DNA from 4 places in the Nocardia sp. NPDC059240 genome. Region 1 is predicted to be linked to each of the others. Evidence: riboswitches for the same ligand, from Rfam matches in the RefSeq annotation. Region 1 holds a riboswitch; each other region holds the start of a gene.
The links. Region 1 has a riboswitch for cobalamin ahead of ACFXHA_RS25080 (CbtB-domain containing protein). Riboswitches for the same ligand answer to the same signal wherever they lie in the genome.
Positions count from the first base shown of each region.

Region 2: another riboswitch for cobalamin. It lies ahead of metE (5-methyltetrahydropteroyltriglutamate--homocysteine S-methyltransferase); the one in region 1 lies ahead of ACFXHA_RS25080 (CbtB-domain containing protein).
Region 3: another riboswitch for cobalamin. It lies ahead of ACFXHA_RS40590 (FecCD family ABC transporter permease); the one in region 1 lies ahead of ACFXHA_RS25080 (CbtB-domain containing protein).
Region 4: another riboswitch for cobalamin. It lies ahead of ACFXHA_RS07610 (HoxN/HupN/NixA family nickel/cobalt transporter); the one in region 1 lies ahead of ACFXHA_RS25080 (CbtB-domain containing protein).

Region 1 is NZ_JBHZAC010000007.1:3,851-11,019, forward strand. Features, by position in the region: gene ACFXHA_RS25065 (hypothetical protein) at 1-17, opposite strand, end outside; gene ACFXHA_RS25070 (histidine phosphatase family protein) at 553-1,125, opposite strand; gene ACFXHA_RS25075 (CbtA family protein) at 1,122-1,961, opposite strand; gene ACFXHA_RS25080 (CbtB-domain containing protein) at 1,984-2,196, opposite strand; cobalamin riboswitch at 2,236-2,373, opposite strand; gene ACFXHA_RS25085 (hypothetical protein) at 2,634-3,023, shown strand; gene ACFXHA_RS25090 (SGNH/GDSL hydrolase family protein) at 3,035-3,946, shown strand; gene ACFXHA_RS25095 (SGNH/GDSL hydrolase family protein) at 4,040-4,978, shown strand; gene ACFXHA_RS25100 (acyltransferase family protein) at 4,975-6,318, shown strand; gene ACFXHA_RS25105 (DoxX family protein) at 6,453-7,169, shown strand, end outside.
Region 2 is NZ_JBHZAC010000013.1:100,808-107,976, reverse strand. Features, by position in the region: gene ACFXHA_RS36945 (helix-turn-helix domain-containing protein) at 1-76, shown strand, start outside; gene ACFXHA_RS36940 (DUF397 domain-containing protein) at 66-257, shown strand; gene metE (5-methyltetrahydropteroyltriglutamate--homocysteine S-methyltransferase) at 261-2,522, opposite strand; cobalamin riboswitch at 2,664-2,868, opposite strand; gene ACFXHA_RS36930 (SDR family NAD(P)-dependent oxidoreductase) at 2,833-3,813, opposite strand; gene ACFXHA_RS36925 (serine/threonine-protein kinase) at 3,933-5,465, opposite strand; gene ACFXHA_RS36920 (hypothetical protein) at 5,490-6,683, opposite strand; gene ACFXHA_RS36915 (hypothetical protein) at 6,690-7,169, opposite strand, start outside.
Region 3 is NZ_JBHZAC010000016.1:138,040-145,208, reverse strand. Features, by position in the region: gene ACFXHA_RS40605 (alpha/beta fold hydrolase) at 1-349, shown strand, start outside; gene ACFXHA_RS40600 (ABC transporter substrate-binding protein) at 357-1,412, opposite strand; gene ACFXHA_RS40595 (ABC transporter ATP-binding protein) at 1,409-2,206, opposite strand; gene ACFXHA_RS40590 (FecCD family ABC transporter permease) at 2,203-3,234, opposite strand; cobalamin riboswitch at 3,269-3,399, opposite strand; gene ACFXHA_RS40585 (hypothetical protein) at 3,422-3,571, shown strand; gene ACFXHA_RS40580 (TetR/AcrR family transcriptional regulator C-terminal domain-containing protein) at 3,591-4,175, opposite strand; gene bioB (biotin synthase BioB) at 4,288-5,325, shown strand; gene ACFXHA_RS40570 (hypothetical protein) at 5,442-5,657, shown strand; gene ACFXHA_RS40565 (DUF2567 domain-containing protein) at 5,657-6,364, shown strand; gene ACFXHA_RS40560 (hypothetical protein) at 6,486-6,659, shown strand; gene ACFXHA_RS40555 (nucleotidyltransferase domain-containing protein) at 6,664-7,152, opposite strand.
Region 4 is NZ_JBHZAC010000002.1:431,508-438,676, reverse strand. Features, by position in the region: gene ACFXHA_RS07620 (hypothetical protein) at 150-749, shown strand; gene ACFXHA_RS07615 (class I SAM-dependent methyltransferase) at 767-1,606, shown strand; gene ACFXHA_RS07610 (HoxN/HupN/NixA family nickel/cobalt transporter) at 1,549-2,637, opposite strand; cobalamin riboswitch at 2,664-2,853, opposite strand; gene ACFXHA_RS07605 (long-chain fatty acid--CoA ligase) at 2,885-4,522, opposite strand; gene ACFXHA_RS07600 (flavin-containing monooxygenase) at 5,030-6,496, shown strand; gene ACFXHA_RS07595 (SAM-dependent methyltransferase) at 6,611-7,169, shown strand, end outside.

The DNA.
Region 1 (7,169 bases):
CTCCGCGTCTCGTCCATCTCGGCCCCTCCACTACCAACAGTCATGCCGGGAGGTTTCTATCAGACAATCAGGACAATCCGAATCGGTCGGCCGTGGCATCAAGGTCAGGGAGTACTCATCGAGGAAATTGTCCGAATTTCCCGCACTGAGTACACCCTGATCTTGAAACAGGCTGGGGGACGGTCAGAGCCAGCGCACCTTGTGTAGCAGGTTGAATTGGAAGGTCGTTTTGAAGTGGCGGGGGTCGGGGCTGGTGGTTGGGAACGCGAAGATGTACTCCGCACAGGCAGACCAGCTTTCGAGCTCTTCGACCGGCTGGCCACAGTGCTCGACGACCTCGCTGAACAGGCACGTCCACGGTTGAAGAGCGGGTCAATACGCGACCCTTGGAATCCGGCTCGAAGGTTTCGGTTTCCAGTGACAGCGGATCGCCCAAGAGTGCCGGAGCCTTCTCGAACCAGACGGTGCCCCGCGTGATGTTCTCGGTTTCAGCTCTGGCCGCGGCCATCTCGTCTCGATCGGCTCCGAGTTCGGCCAGAGCCCGGTCGATGGTCAGGGTGTGAGGGCGTGGGCGGTGGTGCGGAGGGTCCAGGTGGGAGCTCTGTGGTGCAGTGTGGTGGCGGTCAGTGGGGGAATGTCGATGCGCCAGAAGGATTCCGGGGGAGCGGTCAGGGTGGTGAGGATTGCTGCGCGGACTACGGCGGGGTGGGTGATGGCGAGGATGCGGTCGCCGGATCCGGCCAAGGTGTCGAGCCAGGTGCGGACTCGGGTGAGTAGGGCGGTTAGGGATTCGCCGTTGTGGGAGTTGTGGGTGGGGTCGGTTAGCCAGGACATCAGGTGGTCGGGGGTGATGTCGTCCATGGATTTGCCGGACCAGGTGCCGCAGTTCAGGTCTCGGAGTGCGGGTTCGGGGGTGGCGGATAGGCCGAGAGCTTTCGCGGTTTGGGAGGTGCGGAGTTCGGGGGCGCAGAGGATCAGGGTTGGGTCGAGGGCGGGCAGGCCGCCCGCGGCCGCGACGGAACGCTCACCCAGGGGGTTGAGGGGTTCGTCGGCGGGGAAGCGGGCGGCCTGGACGGCGTCGGTGATCGCGTGGGTGATCAGGGTGAGGCGGGTTACTGCGCTCATGGGGCGGGGGTGGTTTCGGGGGTGCGGTCGCCGAGGAGGCGGGGGGCCAGCCAGGCGAAGCCGACGCCGATGACGAGCCACAGGATGGCTTGGGCGGTGAAGGAGTACAGGCGGAAGTGGTAGAGGTCGTCGGCCGGGAAGCCCGGGTAGACGATGGTGCCCGTCGGATCCTTCAGGGGCTGTGGGGTTTCGGTGGCGAAGTCGCCGAACGACTTGTTGGCCGACAGGTGTCCGAGTGACGGCAGGATCAGCATGACGATCGCCATGGCCGCGACGAACGACACCGCCCCGACGATGCTCGCGGTCCAGTTGCCCAGGCGTGCGGCCAGTGTGCGGCCCAACCAGATCGCTCCGAGGAGAAATCCCACGCTGAGCACGATCATCAGGACATACAGCCCCGTGCGTTCCTTGATCGTGTCCGGATGCCCGATCGACGGCGGATTGGCCGGGTATTTCAGGAACGGCACCGCGTACAGCGTCAGGAACATGCCGCCCGACACCAGCAGTGCCAGGTTCCGGGCGGTGATCTTCCCGACCCGGCGCATGGCCAGGTAGTAGACGACGGCGAACAGCCCGCCCAGCGCCGCGCCGAACACGATCATGCCGAAGGACAGGCCGAGGTTCTGCTGCTGGGAGCGGGTGAAGAGGTCGGGCCCCATGTCTCCCATGGGTTTTCCGGCGGCCTTGTCCAAGGCCATCTGGGCGTCATCGCGCCCGGACTCGTAGTCGATGGCCCGGTTGATGATCGGCTCGGCCATGATCCGGGCGAAAATGAATGCGAGAAGTCCGCCGAGTGCGCCCAACAGGACGCCACGGCCGATGATTCGTTTTTCCATTGTGCTGACTCGATTCCCGCGACTAGTGGCAGGGGAATCCGAGGAAGTGCCGGCCGTCGTGGACGAATTCGTGCACGTGCATGTCGCTGCCGAAGATCGAGACGGCGCCCTGGTCGATGCCGATGAAGTAGATCGCCAGCAGGGCCACCAGGGTGGTGCCGATCAGCCATACGGGGGTGGGGATCGAGAGGGAGACTGCTCCGAGACCGGAACGGGGGGCGTAGGACGTCGCCACGGGAACTCCTAGTGTGGGAGGGGTATTCGCGCCCCTCGGCCGATATGACATCTCGGCGGCCGGGGTCTGACTCACACCCGAGGGGTGCTCACAGTGGCGCGACCGTTCCGGACTCTCACCGGATTCCACGAATCGCCGATCACATAAAGATACGAAACCACGAACAAACTGGTCAAACGCGCGTCCACGGTATGGAATCGGGCGTTTTGCCCCCGGGCCGGTCCTCGATCTTGTTCGATGGAGTCGTTCCGGGTGCTCCGGTGTCCGCCCTTTGGGACGGGTTCCACCCGGCGCGAACGCGCTGACCAGCGGAATCGGTGCGTATGCCCGGAAGATTCGGGGCAGTTTTCCGAATCGGTGTGGCTGGGCCGGGCGGGTTGAATACACTCCCCGCTGAAGTGAACAGATGGCACTTCAGTTCAGAGGCGAGGTAATTCATGAAGTCTGCTACACCGGGGGTTTTCGTCGTGCGAGCCGCGGCAGCTGTGATCGGCGGGGCCATAGTGCTCGCGGGGGCAACCGGGTGCGGCAGCGACAAGTCATCCGACGGGTCTCAGGGCGGCACCACCTCGGCGGTCGTCAGCTCGACCGTCGCACCCGCCCCGACCACCGTGGCTCCCGCCCCGACGACCGTGGCCCCGGCCCCGACCACGGAGGCGCCCGCCGCGCAGCCCGCCGTCACCGAGCCCGCCGCGCCCGCACCGGAGCCGGCGCAGGCCGCGCCGCAGCCCGCCGCGCCCAAGCCCGCGCCGCAGACCCAGGCCCCCAAGCCCGCCGCGCCGCCGACCTTGGACGCGCCCGGATTCGAGCCGCGCGCCGGGTACTGAGCGGAACAGTGGTGCTAGGCAACAGTGTGCGGTGGCTGTGCGTCACCGCGGTGGCGCTCGCGGCGTCGGTGACGGCCGCGGGCGGTGCGGGAGCCGATCCGGCTCCCGCCGGGAAAGAACTTGTGGTGCTGGGTGATTCGTTCTCTGCGAACGAATGGGACCACTTCACCGGCCGGGACGACTGCAACCTGCACGGCCGCACGGCCTGGCCGGTGCAACTGGCCAAGCTGATGGGCGTGTACGGCACCGACGCGGTCGACGACCCGTCCTGCCCGGGAGCGTCGATCGACAGCGGCCCCGGCTGGACCATGGCCCAGCAGGCGCAGCGTGCGGACAAGGAGGGCGCTTTCGGCCCGAACACCAGACTGGTGACCCTGCAGTTCGGACTCAACGACAAGTGGGGCAAATCCGATCAGACGCTGTGGAATTCGCTGCAGAACTGCGTGTTCAACCTCGTCGACGGCTGTGATCCGGATGCGGTGGACCAGGGCCGGATGACCGATTTCAACGGTGTCTCCGGTGCGCTGATGGCCAAACGTATGAGCAATGTGGTCACCTACATCAAGTACTACGCGCCGAACGCGCGCATCGTATTCGTCGGGTACCCGGAGCTTTTCACGCCGGGCAGCAGCACGGTCTGTCTGAATATTCTGGGGGTCGCGCCCTTCGTCAATCCGCGCGGCCGCGCGGTGGTGGAGTATCTCGACCGCATCCAACAGGCGCAGGGCGAAGCGGCTCAGCTGCTGGGTATCGACTTCCTCGATGCCCGCGCGCTCACTACCGGCCATGGTCTCTGCTCGTCGCAGCCGTGGTTGAACGGGGTCTTCGACCTGCACACCGATATCGACGGCCTGCCCTTCCATCCGTCGAGTCAGGGTGACGCCGTCGTCGCCAACGCCGTTTACGACCGATTCGGACACTGATCCACCGCAACGGATCTCACGTCCACCACTCGTCTCTGTACACTCCGCGCAAAACTGAAAGACTCACTGTTCAATTTGCGATTCGAGGGTTTCATGAAGTTCCGTTTCCCAGGCGCATCGGCTTCGCTGTGCGCCGCGGTCGTGGCCATCGCAGCGGCCATGACGGGAACCGCGGGCGCGCACGCCGATTCGACCGCCGCCGGCAAGGATCCGGCCCCGGCCGGCAAACAGCTTGTCATCCTGGGCGATTCGTTCTCGGCCAACGGCTGGACCCCGTTCTCCAGCGAGAAGAAGTGCGATCACGGCGACACGGCCTGGCCCGCGCAGCTGAGCGCGCTGATGGGCCTGCCCGGCGACAGCGATCAGGTCTGGAATCAGTCCTGTCCCGGCGCGGCGATCGCGGGCGGTGACAGCTACACGCTGACCGTCCAGGCCGCCAATGCCGCCAAGGCGGGCGCGTTCGGGCCCGCCACCAAGCTGGTCACGGTGCAATTCGGCTTCAACGACCAGTGGGGTGACGCCGAGCTGTCCCCCTGGAAGTCGACCGAGAGCTGCTTCTACGACGTCACCGGCGGTTGCGGCCCCGACGCGGTGACCGAAGGCCGAATGGCCGACCCGCACACCATCACCGGCGCCGAGTACGCCGCGCGCATCAGCAAGGTCGTGACCTATATCAGGTACTACGCCCCCGCCGCGCACATCGTCATCGTCGGCTACCCGGAGTTGTTCCGGCCCGACGCGGACGCCATCTGCGTCGACCTCGCGGGACTCGGTTTCATCCAGCCCAACGGCCGCACGGTTGTCGAGTACTTCAACCGCATGGACCAGGCGGAACGCGAGGCGGCCACGCAGGCGCAGGTCGAGTTCCTCGACTCGCGCGCGCTCACCGCCGGACACGGACTGTGCACACCGCAGCAGTGGGTCAACGGGGTGTTCGACCCGCAGATCAATCTCGCGGGCCTGCCCTTCCACCCGGCTCCCCAGGGCGACGCGGTGATCGCCAACGCACTGTACGAGAGGTACGCACGATGACCCGTCCACCCGAAGTCATGCCGGGGACCCGCGCGCAGGCCGCGCCGGGTGTCACGGAAGCCTTTGCCGCCCAGCCGATCTCGCCGATACTGACCGCCCCGCCGCGGCCCGTCGAAACACCCCCGGAATCAACCCAGCGCGGCCGGCCGGCCCTGCCGTCGCTGACCGGCGGCCGCTGGTGGGCGGCGTTCGCGGTCTTCGTGCTGCACGCGCTGGTGTTCCTGCCGGTCTACCCGTTCCAGAAGTCGGAGCTGTTCCGCCACATCCACGAGTGGATCCCCATGCAGCTCGGGGCCGCGGGCGTCACGTTCTTCTTCGTGCTGTCCGGGTTCATCATCTACTGGTCGTTCCGCCCGGGCATGCGCATGCGCGACTTCTACCGGCGGCGCGTGTTCAAGATCTGGCCGACGCATCTGCTGGGTGCCGCCGCGTTCATCGTGGCCGCGAGCGTGCCGCTGCATCGCCTGGTGGTGTGGGTGCCGAACCTGCTGCTGGTGCACACCTGGGTGCCGAAGTGGACGACGGTCGGCGGCCTGAACGTGCCGTCCTGGTCGCTGGCGGCGGAAGTGCTGTTCTACTTCAGTTTTCCGCTGGTCCTGCCGCTGGTGATGCGCATTCCGACGCACCGGCTGATGCTGGCCGCGGGCCTGCTCATGTTCGGCATTCTGGCGCTGCACACCTCGTACTTCCTGTTCGTGAACGGCCCGTCGAGCCTGTCGGAGGCCTTCTCGTCCTCGCGTATCGCGAACGCGTTCGCCCCGCGCCTGGTGCCCGGCAATGTCTCGCCGCACTACGAGTTGCACGCCTCCCCGGCCTGGTTCCAGCAGCCCGACATCCCGGTGGCCCGCTCCTACTGGCTGAGCTACACCTTCCCGCTCTCGCGCCTGCCGGAGTTCTTCCTCGGCGTGCTGGCTGCCCGCATGGTGGTCGAAGGCCGTTGGCGCAACACCAAACTCACCTGGCCGCTGATCGCGCTGACCATCTCCTTCGCGGCGACCTGGGTGGTGCCGGTGAACTTCAAGATGTCGGCGCTGATGCTCGCCCCGATGACCGCGGTGGTCGCCACCATGGCCACCCGGGATCTGGCCGGAATCCGTGGCATCAGCTCCCATCGGTGGGTGGTGTGGCTGGGCAATGTGTCCTTCGCCTTCTATCTCATCCAGTTCCCGGTGATGGTCGTGGTCACCCGATACCTCATCGGCGGCAAGGAGTTCGGCATTCTCGGCTGGGCCGGATTCTCGGTGCTGTGCATGGCGGTCTCCATGGCCCTGGCCGCGGTGCTCTACCACTGGGTGGACCTGCCGATCATGCGCCGCTTCGCCCGCCCCAAACGCCGCTGACGCCCCGATTCCCGGGGCACCGGGTGTGGTGCCAACACCCGTCGGGGCACCGGATTTACCGGGTACCGGCCCACCGGCCGCCGACCTAACGTTCACCGCCGCAAGGACTTTGTGGCGGTGACGGAGGGAACGGCGTGGTTGCGGAGTTGGTCGTCCAGGCGACCGAGGAGACGGACGAGACCTCGGAGCAGCGCTGGAATCCGCTGCTCCGCATGGTTTTCCGATACGGGTTCGTGGTGCTCGGCGTCGGTATGGCCGGGGTGCTGGTGTTTCACGCGCTGCTGCGCTCGCTCGGGGTACCCACGCAGACGGTGCTGGATGTCGCCGAGTGGACGAGTCTGCATCCGCTCACCGACTGGATCGGCGAGCATGTCTTCGGTACCCGGGTGAGCTGGGCTGCTACCGGAAGCGGTGATACGGCGGCGAATTGGGTGTCGGCATTCACCTGGCTGCTCATCGCGGTGCCGATCACGGCCGTCTGGTCGGTGCTGGATCGCGCCCGGCCGAACTACGCGCGCCTCTACGGCTGGTTCCGGCTGATCCTGCGTTTCGCGCTGGTCGGCGCGCTGCTGCTGTACGGGATGACCAAACTGTTGCCCTCGCAGATGGCCTTCAGCCTGGAACGGCTGGTGGAACCGTTCGGGGATATGAGCCCGATGGCGGTGCTGTGGTCGCAGACCGCGTCGTCGCAACCGTACGAGATGGCCTTGGGTGCAGCGGAAGTCACCGCCGGTCTGCTGTTGATCCTGCCGATCACCGCGGGCGTGGGTGCCGTGCTGGCGGTGGTGGTGGCCGCGCAGGTATTCCTGCTCAATCTCACCTTCGATGTGCTGGTGAAACTGTTCGCGTTC
Region 2 (7,169 bases), on a different contig from region 1:
GGAATCGAGCTTGGACCCTCGCTCGAGTCGCGACCTGCTGCGTGAGATAGCAAGGAGATACGAGAGTGAACGCTGACCTATCCCCGGCCCGCTGGTTCAAATCAAGCCACAGTCAGGGTGGATCCGACTGCGTCGAAGTCGCACACCTCGACGGTGGTCGGATCGCTGTGCGGGACTCGAAGAATCCCACTGGCCCGGCGTTGAGCTTCGCGCCTGGCGAGTGGGATGTGTTCATCGCAGGAGTGTCTGGTTCCTGACGGTCAGCGGAGGGCTTGGGCTGCCTGGACCATGTTGTGGAGGGAGGCTTCGACTTCGGCGGGGCCTCGGGTCTTCAGGCCGCAGTCGGGGTTGACCCAGAGGCGGTCTGCGGGGACGGCTTTCAGGGCCTCGCGGAGGGATTCGGTGATTTCGCGGGTGGAAGGGACTCGGGGGGAGTGGATGTCGTAGACGCCGGGGCCCACGCCCAGGGAGAAGCCTGCGGCGTTGAGGTCGTCGAGGACTTCCATGTGGGAGCGGGCGGCTTCGATGGAGGTGACGTCCGCGTCCAGGGCGGCGATGGCGTCGATTACCTCGCCGAATTCGGAGTAGCAGAGGTGGGTGTGGATTTGGGTGGCGTCGGAGACTCCTGAGGTGGAGAGGCGGAAGGCGGTGACCGACCAGGCCAGGTAGTCGGCCTTGGCGGTGGCGCGCAGGGGGAGGAGTTCGCGGAGGGCGGGCTCGTCGACCTGGATGATGCGGATGCCCGCTGCTTGCAGGTCGACGGTTTCGTCGCGGATGGCCAGGGCCACTTGGTCGGCGGTGGTGGCGAGGGGCTGGTCGTCGCGGACGAAGGACCAGGCCAGGATGGTGACGGGGCCGGTGAGCATGCCCTTGACCGGTTTGTCGGTCAGGGCTTGGGCGTAGGTGATCCAGTCGACCGTCATCGGTGCGGGGCGGGTGACGTCGCCGTAGAGGATGGGCGGGCGGACGCAGCGGCTGCCGTAGGACTGGACCCAGCCGTTGGCGGTGGTGAGGAAGCCGGTGAGCTGTTCGGCGAAGTATTGGACCATGTCATTGCGTTCCGGCTCACCGTGGACGAGCACATCGAGACCCAGCTTCTCCTGCAGGGCAATGACTTCCGCGATCTCGGTGCGCATGCGGTCGCGGTACTGCTCGGGGCTGATGGTTCCCTTGCGCAGGGCGGTGCGGTCGCGGCGGATGGCGTCGGTTTGCGGGTAGGAGCCGATGGTGGTGGTCGGCAGCGGGGGCAGGGGGAGGCGTTCGTGTTGCAGCGCACGGCGTTCCGCGGCGGGCGCGCGGCGGGTAGCCTCGGGTCCGAGGGCGGCCAGGCGGGCTCGGACGGTGTCGTCACGCAGGCGTGAATCCGTGCGACGCGAGTCCAGTGCCGCACGCGCGGTGGTCAATTCGTCGGTGACCGCGTCGGGCCCGGAGTGCAGGGCGGTGGCGAGCAGCCGTACCTCGGCCACTTTTTCCGCGCCGAAGGCCAGCCAGGATCGCACTGTCGGATCCAGTGCCGACTCGGCGTCGAGCGAATACGGCACGTGCAGTAGCGAACTGGAGCTCGACACCACCAGCGCCCCGGTGCCGCCCAGCAGGGTGCCCAGCGTGGCGAGCGCCCGATCCGGATCGTTGCGCCACACATTGCGGCCGTCGACGACCCCCGCGACCACCAGCTTGGCGGCCAGCGCGGGCACCGAGGTCACGTCCTCGACGGTGGTGCCGGACGTGAAATCCAAGGCCACGCCCTCGATATCGGTGGCGGCCAGCATCGGCAGCGCCGCACCCGGCCGACCGAAGTAGGTGGCCACCAGCAGGGCCGGACGATCCGTGCCCGCCGACAGCTCCGCGTACACGTGCTGCACCAGCGCCAGTTCCACCTCCGAGAGGTCGGTCACCAGCACCGGCTCGTCGATCTGCACCCACGCCGCGCCCGCTGCCGCCAAGCGCCGCAACAGCTCCCGATACAGTGGCAGCAGATCACTCAAGCGGCGCAGCGCATTGCCCTCGGTATCCTTGGCCAGCTTCAGGAAGGTGAGCGGGCCGATCACCACCGGCCGTGCCGGCACCCCGAGCGCCTGGGCCTCGGCCAGCTCCCCGAGCAGCTTCTCCGGGTGCAGACTGAATTCCGTGTCCGGGCCCAGTTCGGGAACCAGATAGTGGTAGTTGGTGTCGAACCATTTGGTCATCTCCAGCGGTTCGACCTCCGCCGTCCCGCGCGCCGCCGCGAAATACCGGTCCAGCGGATCGGCGATCCCGGCCACCCGGGGCGGCAGCGCGCCGAACAGGGCTGCGGTGTCGAGCATCTGGTCGTAGTAGGAGAAGGTGCCCACCGGCACCGAGTCGAGTCCGGCGGCGACCACATCGCGCAGTTGCGCCGCGCGGAGTTCACGCCCGACGGCGTGCAGCGCGTCGGCGTCGATCCGGCCCGCCCAATAGGATTCGACGGCCTGTTTGAGTTCCCGGCGCGGCCCGATCCTGGGCAGGCCGAGCACCGTCGCGGTGAAGGGGGAATTGCTGGTCACGGGTATTCTCCAGTGCTCCGAGTCCACTGGCCGTCGCCACAAGAGCGCACGAAACCCGGGCAGCCCACAACCGCCGTTGTCACGGCAGCGGGAAACCACCGGCCCGTCCGCCCAGTCCACGAGGCGATGACCGCCGGATACGGCGTACCCGGCACAGTAGGCAGGTCTTCGGACTCACAGGCACCGGCCCCGATGGGCCGACCTACTGGCCGTCGCTTCCCGGGCCTGCGCCCAGTGCTCATGACGGCGGTCGTTCCTGCATACCGCTGCGGGACAGTTCCGGATTCTCACCGGATTCCCTCTCACCGATTCACCTTGCGGAAGAACCGGTTTCGACGCAGGACGCGAGCCGAGACCGAGCCTCGACCGATGCGCCCGGCGAACCGACTGCGTTCGCGAGCATAGCGCGGCGCTGCGCACCGGCGATGATCGCGTCCATCACCCGGGCCATCAGGCGCGGGGCGGCACCGGCCAGCCAGCGCAGCAGCCGGGCACTGCGCGACGGCACCACGGTGGCGCGGCCCCGGGCCGCCCCGATCATCAACGCACGGGCGACCGTGGTCGCGGCGATCGGCGCGGAACCGCTGAGCGCCACCAGTTCCGCCGGTTTGGTGGCGGCCTCCGCCGAGAGCTGCGGCGTATCGACATCCGGTGGCAGCACCACCGTCACCGACACCCCGGCGGGCCGCAGTTCCTGGCGCAGCACCTCGCACAGCGCCCGCACCGCGAACTTGCTGGGGCTGTACGCGCCGTACCCGAAACAGGGCAGCACGCCGGCCATCGACGAGATGACGGTGATGCTGTCACGCTCCCCTTCCCGCAGATCGGGCAGCACGTCGCGGATCACATGCAACGCCCCGAAATAGTTGACCGCCATATGCTTTTCGAAGTCGGCGATCTCGAGCCGCGAGAAGTAGTTTGGCTTGGCGATCCCGGCGCACACGATCACCGCCTGCACCCGGCCGTATTGTGCGCGGGCGCGCTGCAGGGCCACCCGCATGTCCTCGGGCCGGGTCACATCGGCGGCGATCGCCGCCAACCGGCCCGACTCCTCCGGCACCCGGGCCGAAAGCGCCGCCAGCGCAGCGTCTTCGAGCGCGATCACGCTCACCAGCGCACCCGCCGCCAACGCCATCCGCGTCACCTCGAGCCCGATCCCGCTGCTGCCGCCGGTCACCACGACGTGGCGGCCCTCCCAATACTTCGCCACCTCGACCGGCAGCCCGTGCCCCCGCCCGTCACTCAGCCGGTACCGCGCCGAAAACCTGCCGCCGACTCGCAAACCCCGCATGACCGACTCCTTCCGTCCTGCCGTCCGGCCCTCCCGGATCTGCTATCGATCCTGTGCGGCGATCGACAAGGCGACGGCAGCGCTTCGGCAAAAGCGCGTAAGAATCCGCGAACGGCCGTTCAAAGCACCTTGACGATCGACGGGACGACGCGTTGGACCAAGGTGTCGGGGGAAGTGGCAGTCCAGGTTTGGAAGGCGTGGGCCGTGGACGGATCGTCGACGATGACGAGGCGGGCGTGCGTGAGCGAGGAGGACAGGAAGCTGCCGGGGAGACCGCGCAGGCCGCCGTTGCCCGCCTGTTTGTCGGTGCGGACGACAACGACCACGTCCACGTCGGGCACCAGGGCGTCGGTGGGGGAGAGTTGGCGGGGTGAGGCTTCGTCGGCCTTGGCCCGGTAGTCGGTGCTGTAGTGGAAGCCGATGTCCTGCAGAAACTTTCCCTGATCGCTGGTGTCGAGATCGGCGGACAGGGTGCCGTCGCCGAGGTTGAAGACCACGACGGTCTTGGTCTGGAAGGCCGGGTGGGCCGAGCGGACCTGGGACAGGGAATCGACCGGGGTGGTCGTGACGGCGGCCGGACCGCCGGTATTCGAGTGGTGGGTGGCGACGAAGACGGCCACGCCCGAAACGGCCAGCAGCACCACCACTGCCGCACCGAGGACTACTCGCAACACTCGGGTGGACCGTGAGCGGTCGGGCGCGCGGTTGACCAGCTCGGTCGGCGGCTCGTCCGCGAGAACCGCTGGGCCGAACGGCAATCGGCTCTGCAACGGCTGCGGTCCGGTCGCCGGCGATCCGCCCGCCAGCGCCAGCGCCGCGTCGGCGGTGAATTCTCGGCAGGTGGCGTAGCGCTGCGCCGGATCCTTCGCCAGCACCTTGGCGATCACGGCATCCAGCGCGGGCGGCAGGCCGGGGCGCAGGGTGCTCAGGGCGGGCGGCGGGTCCTGCAGATGCCCGAGCGTCGCCTGGGCCAGCGAGGTCACCGGGAACGGCGTCCGACCGGTGAGCAGTTTCACGAAAGCGCAACCGAGACTGTAGATATCGCCCCGATGATCCAGCGGCCCCGCCACCAGCCGCTCCGGCGCGGCATAGGCCAGCGTCGCCATCAGGCTGTCACCGGAAGTCAGTTCACGGTTGTCCGCGATCGAGGTCGCCACCCCGAAATCGGTGAGCAGCGCCCGTTCCTCGCCGTGCTCGGGATCGTCCTCGTCGCGGGTGAGCAGGAAGTTGGCGGGCTTCACGTCCCGGTGCAGCAGCCCGCGCCGATGCGCGTAATCGAGGGCCTTACCGACGTCGGTGATGATGCGCAGCGCCCGCTGCGGGAGCAGGCCACCGGGATGCTGCTTCAGCTCGACCGAGGCGTCGGTGCCCGGCACATACCGCATGGCGATCCACAGCCGCCCGTCCTCCTCGCCGCGCGCGTAGACGGTGACGATATTCGGATGATCCAGTTCCGCCGAGAGATTCGCCTCCCGCTCGAACCGGTTGCGATACACCTCATCGTGCGAAAGATCCGCGCTGAGCACCTTCAAGGCATCGAGCCGCCGCGGGAACATCGGATCCTGCACCAGGTACACGGTGCCCATCCCGCCGCTGCCGAGCACCCGGATCACCCGGTAGCCGCCCACAATGGTGCCGGGCCGCAACGGCATGCTGTCCCCTCCGACTGTCGATTGTCAGATGTGACCATAGGCCAGGAGCTCGTACTGTGCCGAAAGTCGTTGGCGCAGATCCTGGGACTGATCGGCGGTCACCTCGGCCATATACCGGTCGTAGGGCAGGTAGCAGAGGTATTTGCCGCCCAGCGCGTCATCGTCCTTGGCCTGTAGGCAGCGGGCGGTGGGGAGGCCCGGCGGCGGGTCGATGGGTTTGTAGCGGTCGAGCAGTTCATCGACGAAAGCTCCGGTGAGGCGCTGTGCGGCCGCGGCATCGCGGGCGCGGTACACCCCGCTCAAGGCATGCGCCACCAGATCGACTCCGGCACTGTCGAATGCGGCCTTGGTGGCGGCCGGGCGATCATCGGTGCTCAATGCCGCGTGCGGCGTATACAGTCCCTCGATCGCCCAGATCTGGCCCTGACCCGGTGCCAGCGTGCGGCTGAGCAGATCCTCGGGATCGGTGGCGAGCCCGGCGAGCTGGTCGATCGGCGTGGGCTGGAAGTCCTTCATCGAATCGATCGCCCGATCCAGCAGCTTCTTCGTCGCGTCGATCAGCGACCCGGGACCGTCGGGCACGGTGAGCGGGTCGGAGGCATAGACCCAGTAGAGGTAATTGCCCTGTGTGACAAACGTTTTCACCGAATCCAGGTTGGTGAGCCGGGACTTCGCGGCCGGATAGCCCGGCACAGTCACCGGCCCCTTGTCCGGATACTGCGGATTCTGGTCTCCCACCAGGTGATTCGCGGCCGAGACGGCCTGCTCCGGCTTGGCGAAACGCAGCACCGTGAGATCCAGCCCCAACCCCAGCGTCACATCCTGACGGTGCCGTCCGCCGGTCTGCCAACCGGCGATCAGGCCCGGCGTCCAGTCGGTGAACTTGTCGACGCCCAGCACCGGATAGTCCGGGGTGACGGCGTTCCCGCCGTGGCCGTACACCAGCCGATCGTCGACATCCATTGCCAGCGGCAGATGTTCGGCCATCCGGATCGACTCCTGCAGCAGATCTCCGACGGTGATGTCCGGCTGCTGACCGGTGATCTCCCGGGGCACCACCGGATAATTGCCCGGATCCAGTTGGGCCACATCGACGATCGCCACCTTGGGTGCCCGCGCGGCGGGCGGATGGTCGCCCGACCCGCACGCGGTCAGACCGATCACGCACGCCAGCACCAGGATCCGGCTGCACACTGATCTCGCTCGGGGGAGGCTCATGGCACGCTATCCGCTCTTGGCCAGCATCGAATACTGCGCCGCCACCCGCTGCGGGAACGACGACGGCTCCGCGCCGCTGAACTCCGCCTGCGCGCCGATCACCGCGACGTACCGGCCGACCACGACCGCGCAGAGAAAGATGTGCCGGCGAATCGGTTCCGGCTCGTCCAGCTGCAGGCAGGAGGCATCCACCAGGCCCGGCGGATTCGCCAGCAGATCGTCGTCGCGACCCGGCCGCGTCAGGGCCGCCTGTAATCCGAACGCCGCCGCCAGATCCCGGGTGCGATAGACGGTGGCGGCATTGCGGGCGACCACATCCACCCCGGCCGCGTCGAAGGCCTTGCGGACCGCGACCACATCCCGTTCGAAATGCAGCGCCCCGGCGGGACTGTAGAGCCCGCCCTGCGCGGAACCCCAGGAGTCGTGATCCTCGTCGGAGGCGTCGAACTTGTTGGGCAGGGTCAGCCGCAGCAGCCCGTCCGGATC
Region 3 (7,169 bases), on a different contig from region 1:
CGGCCTGATCGAGGCGCAATTCAAGGCGATCGTGGCCGGTGGCGCGGTGGACGATCTGAAGGCGCTCGCCAAACCGGCCGCGGGCAAACCGCGACCGGCGATCGTGTTCATTCGCCCACACAATCCCTTTGACGATCCGACGGTGGATGTGGCGTACTCGCACAAGGTGCTCATCGATCAGGTCGGCGGGGTGGACGGGACGCTGCTGGTGGTGACAACACACACCACCGGGCATGCCAATCCGATCGAGCGGCCACAGGAATACAACATGGTGATCGCCAACCAGGTGGTCCCGTTCGTGCGGCAGATTCAGCACGACGAGGCGACGATGGTCTACCTCGGACGCTGACCCCGGGTCAGCGCACCGTATCGTCCGAGGCGGGCCGAATTCCCGACGGCGGCACCATATTCCAGCGTTCCAGCTGCGCCCGTACCTGCTCGGCGGCGTCGATGTTCAGCGGCCCGCTCGTCCACAGCGCGTACGGCAGGTTCAGGAACCGGCCCTCGGTGACGGCCCGCAGATTCTGAATGCCCGGCTTGCCACGCAGCAGATCCACCTTCTGCTGATAGCTCTGCGGCGGATAGTCCACGAAGACAATGGCATCCGGATCCGCGGCCGCCACCCGCTCCCACGACACCGCCGTCCAGGTGTCGTCCACATCGTCGAGCGCATTGCGCGCCCCCGCCGCCTCCAGGATCGCCTGCGGCGCACCGAATTTCCCGCTCGACATGACGGTATCGGAGGCACTGTCGAACACGAACACGGTCGGCCGCTTCGCCGCCTGCGGTGCCGCGAGCAGTGCCGACAACCGCTTGTCGAGATCACTGTTCACCTGCGTGGCCTTCTCGGTGCGCCCGGTGATCGCCCCCAACGCGGTGAGATCGGTCCGCAATGCCGTCCACGCGTCCACGACCCCGCGCTCACCATCGGGCCTGCGGCAACTCTCGGTCAGCACGTACGGCGCGACCCCCGCCGCCCGCAACGAATCCGGCGTCAAGTTGGCCGCCTCCGAATACCCGTAATTCCACCCCGCCACCATCACATCCGGCCGCTGCGCCAACACGGTCTCCCGCGAGGGGTAATCCGGCGCAACAGAATTCAACCTGTCGACCGCATCCCCATAATGCTTGCGCAAGGTGTCCGCATCCCGCTTCAAACTCGACACCGCCACCGTCTGCTCCTGCGCCCCGAGCGCCAGCACCATCGAAATCAGATTCCCGTCATTGACGAACATCCGCTGCGCCGGCGACGGAAACTTCATCTCCACACCACAATTCCGCACCGCCAGATTCCCCGACGCCGCCTGCGGCGACCCACACGCCGCCACCGCCCCCACCGCGGCGACGACAGCCAGCGGCCGCGCCCACCAACCGGGAGACCGTAGCCGGGCGGGGATCGAAATCTTGGTCAAGAGAGTGCCTTTCGTCCAGTGATGATCAGGTGGGTGCCGCCCGCGTGCGGGTCCGGCACGCGATGCGCGTGCACACCGAAAACGTCTTCGAGGATCGCGGGGCGCAGGGCGGTCTCCGGCGGTCCGAGCGGATGAGCCCGGCCCTTGTCGACCACCAGCACGCGGTCGCAGTACCGGTCCGCCAACGCCAGGTCGTGCAGGCTCATCACCACGGTCCGTGCCAGTTCCCGCGTCAGCGCCAGCAATTCGAGCTGATGCGTGATGTCCAGATGATTGGTCGGCTCATCCAGCAACAGCACCGGCGTCTCCTGCACCAGCGCCCGCGCCAGCAACACCCGCTGCCTCTCACCGCCGGACAGCCGGTGCACGGGCCGCCCCTCGAACCCCTCGAGATCCACCTTCCGCAGCGCGTCCTCCACCGCGGCCCGCTCATTCGGCCCGCCCGCACCCCACGGCGGCAGATACGGTGTCCGCCCCAACGTCACCAACTCGCCGACCAGCAGATCCGCGGGCGGCCGCTCATCCTGCCCGACCAGCCCCACCAACCGCGCCCGCTCCCGCGGTGAAATCCGATGCAGCGCACGGCCGTCCACCGCGACCGATCCGGAAATCGGCGTGATCAGCCCAGCGAGAGTGCGCAACAAAGTCGTCTTGCCCGCCCCGTTCGGTCCGACAATCCCGACCGTCTCCCCGGGCTCGACGGCGAACTCGACCCGCTCGAGCACGGTCCGCCGACCGGCGGCGCAGCTCAACCCCGAGACCTCGATCATTCCTGCGGCCTGGCCGGGGGTCATGCGGTTCCGAAGGTGTAGCGGCGGCGGCCCATGAGGAGGAGGAAGGCGGGGGCGCCTATCAGGCCGGTGAGGACTCCGACGGGGATTTCGGTGGGGCGGACCAGGACTCGGGTGGCGGAGTCGGCCACTACGAGGAAGAGTGCGCCGCACAGGGCGCTGGTCGGGAGCAGGATGCGGTGCCGGGGGCCGACCACGAGGCGGGCGGCGTGGGGGATTACCAGGCCGACGAAGCCGATGCCGCCGGAGACGGCTACGAGGATGCCGACGAGGACGGCCAGGAGGATGAACAGGGCGATGCGTAACTCGCGCACGGGGACTCCGATGGAGGCGGCGGCGTCGGAGCCGAGGTTCAGGGCGTCGAGCCAGTTCGAGGCGAGGAGTAGGGCCGTCAGGGCGGCTGCTACCACGCAGGCGGGCAACAGGATTCGGGTCCAGTCGGCGCCGGAGAGGCTGCCGAGCAGCCAGAACAGCACCGATTGGGCGGCCGAGGGGTCGGCGCTGCGGAAAATCAGGTAGCTGCTGAACGCGGCGAAGGCCGAGGCCAGGACGGTGCCGGTGAGCACCAAACGCAGTGGGGTGAGGCCACCTTGAGCCATGGCGATGAGGAATACCGCCGTCGCGGCGAGCAGTGCGCCGGCGAGCGCGCCCGCCGACAATGCCCACAGTCCAGCCCCGGCGAACATGCCGGAGGTGATGACCGCTGCCGCCCCGACACCCGCGCCGGAGGAGACGCCGAGCAGGTAGGGGTCGGCGAGGGGGTTGCGGACCAGGGTCTGCATGGCTGCCCCGGCCACGGCCAGGCCCGCGCCGACGATGGCCGCGAGAATCGTTCGCGGCACCCGCAATTGCCACACGATGGTATCGAGCCCGAGGTTTGCGGGCGTGCTGCCGGTGATTCGCTGGCGGAGCACGTCGAGCACGTCCGGCACGGGAATGGTCTGGGCCCCGAATCCGGTGGCGACGATCATGGCCGCGCACAGCAGGATTCCGAGCACGGGTAGGGCGAGCGATGTCCGCGCACGACTCATCGCGGTGGCTCCTCGGGCAAAACGCGGCCTCTCCAGAGTGCTTGCGCGGCGGGGGAGGTCTGACTCGCACCGGTTGCCCGGTACTCACAGTGGCGCGACCGTCCCGGATTTGCACCGGATTCCCGCACCCGCCGTCGAATGACCGCCCGGACTCTACCGTTCGGAAATATCGGGATGCGGATGGGCCATGAGTGCGCGTACGTTGCCGGGCATGATCCGTGTACGCGTCGCGGCGGCCGTGATCGCCGCTTTCGTCCTGTTGCTCACCGGCATGCTGTGGCAAACCACCGACGCCGGTGCGAAATTCGTCTGGTTGACCGACAGCGTCTACCCGTAACCCGATCCAGCGGACCGGCTCAGCGGACGCGAGTGCCGAGCAGGTGGCGGATGCCGCTGACGAACAGCTGCAACCCGAAGTCGAACCGGGCGGTCGCGTTGATGGTGTCGTAGAGCGGCGAATGCTCTTCGGCGAGTGCGCCGACCGAATCCATCTGGATGCGTGACTGCTCGTCCACGGTCTGGCCGAGCACGTAGTACAGCAGCGTGTACGCCGACAGATCGGCCTCCTCGCGCGTCATCCCCGCGCGAATCGCGGCGCTGGCCAGCCGTTCCCGCCCCTTGCTGGTGGTGAGCCGGGAAGCGTAGGTGGCCGAGACCAATTCGGCCCCGTCGCGGTAGGCGAGCAGGCATTCGCGCAGCCGGTGCGCCAATTCGGTGATCTGCTTGGACCATTCGTCGGCGGTGACCGCCTCGTCCATGGGGGCGAGAATGCGGTCGGCGACCGCGCCGAGCAGGGCCTGCTTATTGGGGAAGTGCCAGTACAGCGCGCCCGGCTGGACGTGCAGCGAGGTGGCCAGCCGGCGCATGGTCAGATCCGCCAGTCCGTACTGGTCGAGAATGGCGATGGCCCCGTCGACCACGTCCGTGCGATGGAGTTGCACTGAAAAACCCGACCCTCTCGTGTTCCGGCTCACGTTCCGGACTGCTAGCCTACCCTGAACACCGTTCAAGTTGGTCGGCCACACGCGGCCGGACGAAGGGAAGCGCGCGGACATGACCCAGGCAGCCGTCACCACCGAAGCTGTTACCACAGCAGGCGATGACATTCTCGCCATCGCCCGCGAGCAGGTGCTCGAGCGCGGAATCGGCCTCACCCAGGACCAGACCCTCGAGGTGCTGCAGCTCGGCGACGACCGGCTCGAGGAGATCCTCGCTCTCGCGCACGACGTCCGCATGAAGTGGTGCGGCCCCGAGGTCGAGGTCGAGGGCATCATCTCGCTCAAGACCGGCGGCTGCCCGGAGGACTGCCACTTCTGTTCGCAGTCCGGCCTTTTCCAGTCCCCGGTGCGCGCCGCCTGGCTCGACATCCCCTCGCTCGTCGAGGCCGCCAAGCAGACCGCCAAGACCGGCGCGACCGAATTCTGCATCGTGGCCGCCGTGCGTGGACCGGACGAGCGCCTGATGGCGCAGGTCGCCGCGGGCGTGGAGGCCATCCGCAACGAGGTCGACATCCAGGTCGCCTGCTCGCTGGGCATGCTCAACCAGGAGCAGGTCGATCAGCTCGCCGCCATGGGCGTGCACCGCTACAACCACAACCTCGAGACCGCGCGCTCGCACTTCCCGAACGTGGTCACCACCCACTCCTACGACGAGCGCTGGGACACCCTGCGCATGGTCCGCGAGGCCGGCATGGAGGTGTGCTCCGGCGGCATCCTCGGCATGGGCGAATCCCTCGAGCAGCGCGCCGAATTCGCCGCGCAGCTGGCCGAACTGGAGCCCGACGAGGTCCCGCTGAACTTCCTCAACCCGCGCCCGGGCACCCCCTTCGGCGACCTCGAGGTGCTCCCGGCCGCCGACGCCCTGCGCGCCGTCGCCGCCTTCCGCCTCGCGCTGCCGCGCACCATCCTGCGTTTCGCGGGAGGCCGTGAGATCACCCTCGGCGATCTCGGTGCCAAGCAGGGCATCCTGGGCGGCATCAACGCCGTCATCGTGGGCAACTACCTGACCACCCTGGGTCGCCCCGCCGAGTCGGACATCGACCTGCTCAGCGAGCTCAAGATGCCGATCAAGGCGCTCAACGAATCCTTCTGAGCCGACCGCGAAACCCTCTGATACGGGCGGGCCTTGGAAAACCGGTACCGTAGCGGTACGGTCTCCGAGGCCATTGCCGTCGTCTCCATAGAAACGAAGGATCCATCGAGGTGATCGTGGACATCGAGGAGCGCTACAACCCATTCACGGGTAAGCGGATCGTTCCGGGGCTGGAAGATTCCGTCCCGACCGCGGCGGCCCTGGGCCTGGAGCCCCCGCGCTTCTGCGAACAGTGCGGCCGCCGCATGATCGTGCAGGTCAGTCCCGACGGCTGGTGGGCGAAATGCTCGCGGCACGGGGTGCTCGACTCCACGAGCCTGGAACACCGCTAGTGGCAACCACACTCACCGCCGAGCCGGGCGGACTACGCGTCGACATCGTGCGACGGGAAGTACGCGCGGCGGCGGTGGTGTTGGTTGCCCTCGCCGCAGTCAGCGCCGCGGCCGGGGCGGTGTGGGCGTTCCTCGCGCCCGCCGAGCAACTGCTGGTGGTCGAACCCGACCGCGGCACCGCCCTGACCGGCGAGAGCATGCACCGCTTCGACGCGCTGGCCATCTTCGTACTGATCGGCATCGTGGTCGGTGTTCTCGGCACCGCCGCCGTCTGGCGCTGGCGCAAGGTCCGCGGCCCGATCCTGGTGTGCGGCATCCTTTTCGGGTCCCTGTTGGGAGCTTTTCTCACCAAGGTCGTGGGCGAGGCGCTGGCCGAGCAGCTGCACACCCGGCCCAAACATCCCGCCGTGCACAGCATCGTGGAATTCGCGCCCTCGGTGGAGGGCTGGGCCGCGCTCGTCGCGCAGCCACTCGCCGCGGCGGTCGTGGTGCTGCTGCTCACCGCGCTGAGTACCTCCGACGATCTCGGCACCGGCGAGTACCTGCCCTTCGGCGGCAAACGGCCGGAACCCGACATTGTCGCTCCGCCGCAATACGGTTCGGAGATCAGCTTCGGGCCCTACCCGGGTTCCAATGCCGGTACCCAGTTCACGCCCCGGGATCCCGTGGTGCCGTTCGACGCCCCGGACGCCGAACCCGGCCGCTGACGCCCGGCAATATTCGCTGACGCCCGGCAATATTCGCTGGAGCCCGGCAATATTCGCTGGAGCTCCGGCGTTGTACCCCATAACGTGTTCGCGTCTACGAACACATCACCCGGGGGACCCCATGAAGACCACCACACCCGCCGACAGCGGCGCGCCCGCACCGGCGGAGCGGCCGGATCTCGCCGCCTGGCGGCAACGCCACGAGCTCCGCAGATCCAATGCCGCCCAGCCCATTCCGAACGGCCGCCGCTACAACCGCACCACCAAGCACCGCGGTCGCGACGCCGATCGCTGACCGTTCAACGGTGCGTGTCGGGCACATCGAAACCGAATCGCGCCGCCAGCGCGCGTACATCGGCCAGATCCTTGGGGGCGGGCGGATAGGCGGTTTTGAACGTGAACATCCATTGCGTGGCAATGCAGTTCACCTTCTCGCCCGCGATGATTCCGGTGCCGGTCAGCGACTGCGCCGGATAGGCGATGCCGTAGGTGACGGTGCCCTCGGCGTCATGCTCGAACACGTGCACGTCGACCGCGGCGGCGTCTGCGCGTCGCACGACATAGTTCCAGTCGGTGTCGTCGGGCTTGGGGTCCGCGAGATAGCCCATCCCGGTGAGGATTTCACGCAATCGCACCGCATCCCCGCGCCGCACCGCGACATCCAGATCCCCGTGTTCGCGCGTCTGCTCACCCAATAGCGCGTCGACACACCAGCCGCCGTCGATCCAGATCGTGACCCCGTCGCGCTCGCAGGCCCGGTACAGATCCAGCACATCACTCGCCTCCATCCGACCACTTCACCAGA
Region 4 (7,169 bases), on a different contig from region 1:
CCCTCAGCCTAGGCCGCACCTCCGGCCCGGTCTCGGCCAAAACGCTGTGGATATGCTCGAGCCGCCGACTGTTCACCTGCGCCGATTAACAATTTCTGCGGGTCGCACGAATGTTCCTGTGGCATAACCGAACTGAAAGCGATGTGATCATGCGAGCGTTGCTCACCGCGGCCGCGGCTGTCCTGCTGGTCGGTGCTCTGGCAGGGTGCGACCCGGCCACCAGTACGCCCGGAGCCGCCCCGACGACTCAGTCGGCCCAGGTCACACAGCCTGCGCAGGGCACCCCGCCCACCACGCAGGCCAAGGCCACCACCCTGCCCAACCGCGACGATGTGAACGTGGACGCCCGCGACTTCGAGCAGCAGGGCCACTACTACTTCCAGTCGCCCAGCCAGAACATCAAATGCGGTATCTACGTGGACAATCTCAACACCGTCGGCTGCCAGTTGAAGAACGCCACCGTGATCCCGGCGGGCCTGAGCTGCGCCAACAATCCCGCCCACGAGGTGGCCGCCGCCGTCCAGAACGGCAAGCCGCAATTCATCTGCCTGAACCAGGGCGTCTTCGTCGGACCGCCGATCGACGGCTCGACCGCGCCCGGCTTCCACGAGGGCGGCGGCAAGGTGCTCGAGTACGGCCAGACCATCGGCGTGCGCGGGGTGATCTGCGAATCCATGACCTCCGGCGTCCGCTGCACCGTGGACGGCCACGGCTTCGTCATCGCCGCCGAGACCCAGTCCCTGTTCTGACCCCCTACGATGGCGGCGTGACCATCGATCCACTATCGGTGAACAGGCGAAACTGGGACGCCCGCGCGGGAATTCACGCCGCCAGCCGGTTCTACCGGGACCGGGATGCGAGCTACTGGTTCGCCCCTTTCGAATGGGAGGCCCTCGGCGAGCTGCGCGGCCGCGACATCCTGCACCTGCAATGCCATCTGGGCACGGAGACGGTCGAATTCGCGCGGCGCGGGGCCCGCGCGGTCGGCCTGGACTTCTCGGCGGAGTCGATCAAACACGCCCGCGAATTGGCCGGGGGCACGGTCGAATACGTGTGCGCGGACGTCTACGACGCGCGAACGGCCCTGCCCGGCAGGGATTTCGACATCATCTACACCGGCAAGGGCGCACTCTGCTACCTGCCCGACCTGACCGGCTGGGCACAGGTGATCGCCGATCTCCTGCGCCCGGGCGGCCTGCTCTACCTGGTCGAATTCCATCCGCTGCTGCACGCCCTGGGCCCGACCCCGCCGCCGGGCGTGGACCCGGATCAGCTACTGCTGCACGACGATTACCTGTCCGGCCGGGGCGCGCAACGCCGTGACAGCGTCCACACCTACACCGACGGCCCCGACCTCACCACCGACACCACCGCCTACGAATGGCGGCACGGTCTCGGCGAGGTCGTCAACGCGCTACTGGCCGCCGGTCTGCGCATCACCGGTCTCACCGAATCCGAGACGCTGCCGTGGCCGCGCTGGCCCGGCATGGTCCAGACCCCCGACGGCTGGTGGAAGCTGCCGCCGCCGGCCCCGATCATCCCGGTCCTCTACGGCCTTTCGGCGGTCAATGACCAGCGGGACTCGACCTTCGCGAGTCGCCAGTAGATCAACGCGATCGCCCACACCGCCACGAACAGTCCGACGATCACGAATCCCACATTGTTCAGATCGATGCCGGAGATCCACCCGGTGATCGGGTCGGTGAGATCCAGCTTGGCGTGCAGCACACCGACCAGTTCGATGGTGCCGATGAGGAACGCCACCGCGATCGACAGCCCGGTGATGGTGAGGTTGTAGTACACCTTGCGCACCGGATTCGAGAACGCCCAGTGGTAGGCGAAATTCATGAAGGTGCCGTCGAGCGTGTCGAACAGGCTCATGCCGGAGGCGAACAGCAGCGGCAGGCAGATGATCGCGTACCAGGGCAGCCCCGCGGCCGCACCGGACCCGGCCATCACCATCAGCGTCACCTCGGTGGCGGTGTCGAAGCCGATCCCGAACAGCAGCCCGATCGGATACATCTGTCCCGGCCGGGTGATGGACTTGGTCAGCCGTCCCAGGATCCGATTGATGAAACCCCGGCTGTCCAGGTGCTTTTCGAGCTCGTGTTCATCGAACTGCCCGGCCCGCATGGCCTTGAACACCCGCCAGATCCCGGCCAGCGCCACCAGGTTCAACGCCGCGATCAGATACAGGAAGCTGCCCGAGCTGAGCGTGGCGACCAGGCCGAGATCCTTGCGGGTCGCGGAGTCGTCATCGGCCAGCGTGGTCGCGAACCGCGCCCCGGCCGCGATGCCGACCGCCAGCAGCACCACCACGGTCGAGTGCCCGAGCGCGAACCAGAAGCCCACCGACACCGGACGTTTCCCGTCCGCCATCAGCTTGCGGGTGGTGTTGTCGATGGCGGCGATGTGGTCGGCGTCGAAGGCGTGCCGCATGCCGAGCGTGTAGGCGGTGACGCCCAGCCCGACCCCGAACACCTGGGTGCCGACCGTGTAGTGCCCGGGCAGCACCAGTGCGAACAGAATCCCGAACGCCACCACGTGCATGACGGCGATGGTCGCGAGCAGTCCGCCGGTGCGGATCCAGTCGCGGCGTTCCCAGCGCAGGGTGGGAACAGGGTTGGGTACAGACACAGAGCAGCCTTCCAGCACCTCGTGGAACGGTTCAACGGTGCCGTGGCCGGTCTCCTGGCTGACGGGTCGAACACCGGCGCGCCTGGTCTTCCGGGACCGAAATCCCGTGACCCCTGCCCGCGAGGACAGGACGACGCACCGACTAACCGATCACAGTGGCGAGGGCCGTGCCGGAATTACACCGGCTTCCCGAACACCACGGCGGCCCTCACACTAAGGGCCGCCGTGGCATTGCGGATATCCGGGTTCAGCCCAGCGTGATGACGGTCAGCGTGCCGTCGGCGTGTTGGGCGCGCAGCCGCTTCTTGTCGAACTTGCCGACGCTGGTCTTGGGGACCTCCTCGATGAAGGCCCAGTGCTCCGGCAGCTGCCACTTGGCGAACTTGGGCGCCAGGAAGTCGCGCAGCTCTTCGGGTTTCGCCTCGGAGCCTGCCACCAGCACGACCGCGACCAGCGGACGCTCGTCCCACTTCGCGTCCGGGATGCCGATGACCGCGGCCTCGGCGACCGCCGGATGCCCGACCACCGCGTTCTCCAGGTCCACCGACGAGATCCATTCGCCGCCGGACTTGATCACGTCCTTGGAGCGGTCCACCAGGGTCAGATAGCCGTTGGGGCTGATCTTGCCGACATCGCCGGTGCGCAGCCAGCCGTCGTCGAACTTGTCCGGATCGACCTCGGCGCCGGTGGGGGAGTAGTAGGACCCGGTGATCCAGGGCCCGCGAACCTCGAGCTCGCCCAGCGCTTCTCCGTCGTTCGGGAGCACGCTGCCGTCATCGCCGACCAGTCGCGCCTGCACCCCGGCCGGGAATCGGCCCTGCGTGTAGCGGTAGGCCCACGCCTCTTCGCCTTCGGCCCCGGCCGGCGGGTGGCCGACCGAACCGAGCGGGGAGGTCTCGGTCATGCCCCACGCGTGCAGCAGCTTGACGTGGTGCTGCTCTTCGAAGGCCCGCATCATCGACGGCGGCACCGCCGCACCGCCGACCACGCAGGTGCGCAGGTACGAAATGTCTTGCGGCTGCGCCTGCAGGGCCGCCAGCACGCCACCCCAGATGGTGGGCACGGCCGCCGCGAAGGTCGGCTTCTCCTGCTCCATCATCTGCAGCAGCGGGGCGGGCTGCAGGAAGCGGTCGGGCATGAGCACATTCGCGCCCGACATGAGCGCCGCGTACGGGATGCCCCAGGCGTTGGCGTGGAACAGCGGCACGATGGCCAGCACGGTGTCGGCGGCGGTGAAGCCCATGCCGTTGGGGGAGATCACCTGCATGGCGTGCAGCCAGTTGGAGCGGTGCGAGTAGACGACGCCCTTGGGGTCGCCGGTGGTGCCGGAGGTGTAGCACATGCCCGCGGCCGACCGCTCGTCGATGACCGGGAAGTCGTAGCTGTCCGATTGCGCGGCAAGCAGTTCTGTGTACGCGTGCACGGTGACGCCCTCGGGCGCGGTCACGGTCGCGACATCCCCGTTGGCGACGATGACGTGGCGCACGGTCTTCAGATTCGGCAGGTACTGGTTGAACATCGGTACCAGCGAGCCGTCCACGATGACCACCTGGTCCTCGGCGTGGTTGGCCACGTACACCAGCTGCTCGGGGAACAACCGGATGTTCAGTGCGTGCAGCACCGCGCCCATCGCGGGCACCGCGATATAGGCGACCATGTGCTCGTTGTTGTTCCACATGAACGTGCCGACCCGATCGCCGACGCCGATGCCCAGGTCACGCAGGGCATTGGCGAGGCGGGCCGCATCCTGGCCGATCTCACGATAGGTCTGGGTGCGTACGCCGTCGCCGGTCCAGGTGGAGACATGGCTGTCGCCCTGGAAGGTGGAGGCGTAGCGCAGCAGCGTCGCGAGTGACAGCTGCTCGTCCTGCATGGTGCTCAACATTTCCCAACCGCTCCTTGCACGTACCTACTGGGGAGTGAACTGAGTCACTTGCGGCGAGCCTAGCCGAATTCGGACACGCGGGGTCGGGCCCCCGGTGGAGCGCGGAGATTGTTCGGATGGTGCGGAAATATTCGAGCTGCGGGCGGCGGACCCCACCTCCGCCACCCGCAGCTCGTGCCGACCCGCCGCCGCCCAACACGACGACCAGCCGGCTCCGCGGTCCTGATCGGCGTCGACGTGCTGACGCAACCCCCTGCGGCTGCGCAGAATAGCCAATCACTAACCAGGACAAGCAAATTGGAGCAAGAACTTCCGTGAATATATTGAGTGTGACACCGGGTTGTCCAGTCGGGGACAGCGTCGCAGGTCAGACCCTACTCACTGGCTCGGACAGTGAGGTGTGAGCTAGGTGAGCGTGCGCTTGCTCACAAGACGTGGCCGAAAATACCGATTGACTGACCGGCGATGTCTTCGTGACCAGCGAGAACGGCCTCTAACGTTGGGGATATGCAGCGAGAGCCGTCCATCCTGATCATCGGTGCCGGGTTCGCCGGACTGGGCCTGGCCCTGGAATTGCGGCGGCACGGCCTGACCAACTTCACCATCCTGGAGAAGGCCGCGGACCTCGGCGGCGTGTGGCGGGAGAACACCTATCCGGGGGCTGCCTGCGATGTGCCGTCGCCGCTGTACTCGTGGTCGTTCGAGCCGAAATCCGATTGGCCGCGCCGGTTCTCGCACCAGGCCGACATCCACGCCTACATGCGCACGGTCGCCGAGAAGCACGACCTGCCGGCGCACATCCACTTCGGCAGCGAGGTCGTCGACGCGGAATTCGATGAGCAGGGCGGCATCTGGCGCGTCCGCACCGCCGACGGCGTCACCCACCTCGCCGACGTCCTCATCCCCGCGGTCGGGCAGCTGTCCCGCCCGGCCCTGCCCAACCTGCCCGGCATCGACACCTTCACCGGCGCGGCATTCCACTCGGCCGAATGGGACCACTCGGTCGATCTCACCGGGAAGCGGGTCGCCTGCATCGGCACGGGAGCCAGTGCCATCCAATACATTCCGGCCATCCAGCCGCAGGTCGAGCAGCTGACCCTGTTCCAGCGTTCGGCCGCCTGGGTGCTGCCCAAGTTCGATACCGAGTACACCCCGCTGCATCACGCCATGTTCAAGCACGTGCCGGGCACCCGGCTGGCCGAACGGTTCGCCATCTGGGCCTTCTTCGAGGTGATGGCGCTGGCGCTGACCGATGTCCCGGCCATCAAGACGCCGGTGATCGCCATCGCCGATCGGCATCGGGCCAAGCAGATTCCGGATGACGCGTTGCGCGCCAAGCTGACTCCCGACTACGCGGCCGGTTGCAAGCGCGGACTGTTCTCCAACGAGTACTTCCCGGCGCTGGCCCGGGACAATGTGCGGGTGGAGACCGCGGCCATCGAGGCGGTGACGCCCACCGGCATCCGCACCGCCGACGGTGTCGAGCACGCGGTCGATGTGATCGTCTACGGGACCGGATTCAAGGGCACCGAATTCCTGGCGCCCATGAACATCTATGGGCTGCAAGGCCGCAAGCTGGCCGACGAGTGGACGCAGGGCGCGCGCGCCTTCCTCGGCATGTCGGTGCCCGGCTTCCCGAACCTGTTCATGATGTACGGGCCGAACACCAATGTGGGGTCGGGCTCGATCATCTACATGCTGGAATCGCAGGCCCGCTATATCCGGCAGGTGATCGAGTATCTGGCGGTCCGGCCGGGCCGGTTCCTGGCCGCGCGCCCGGAGGTCGAGCGGGAGTGGGACGACTGGCTGCAGCGGCGGTTGAAGGACACGCCGTGGAACTTCTGCTCGAGCTGGTATCGCAACGCCTCGGGGCGGATCACCAACAACTGGCCGGGTGCGACGGTGCTGTTCCGTTGGAAGACAAAGGCATTCGCGGCGGATGACTTCGACGAGGGGCAAGCCACCCGGCGATAGGGGGTTGGATGCGGCCTTGACTACCCGGCCCAACTGTCTGAGACTGTTGACAGTCCAGCGTGAGATCGTCTGAGACACAGGCGGCAGTGCTGGCATCCAGCCCGGAGGGTCTCAATGACGCTGACCACCGCTGCCATCCCCGTCGAATCCCTGCCGCAACGCGCCGCCCGCTGGGCCCGCGAATGCGGGGAATGGGCGCGCGTCCCCTTCCTCCCCGCCGGTGAACGGGTCGGCCGCGTCTACGACATCGTCGGCCCGCAGAATCTCTTCGGCGAGGATTCGCTCTTCATCAACCTCGGCTACTGGCGCGCGAACCCCGCCACTCTCGACGAGGCCAGCCGCGACCTGGCCCGGCTGGTCGCCCGCGAGGCCGACCTCGGCCCCGACGACATCCAGCTGGACGTCGGATTCGGTTACGGCGACCAGGATTTCCTGTGGGCCACCGAATTCGGGCCGAAGGAGATCATCGGCATGAACATCGCGACCGAGCAGATCGAGATCGCCACCCGTCGCGCCGCCGATCTCGGCCTGTCCGACCGCATCCGCTTCGAATACGGCTCGGCCATCGACCTGCCGCGTGCCGACGCCTCCTGCACCAAGGTCACCGCACTGGAGTCGGCCTTCCATTTCCCTTCGCACGAACGGTTTTTCGCCGAGGCGTACCGGGTGTTGC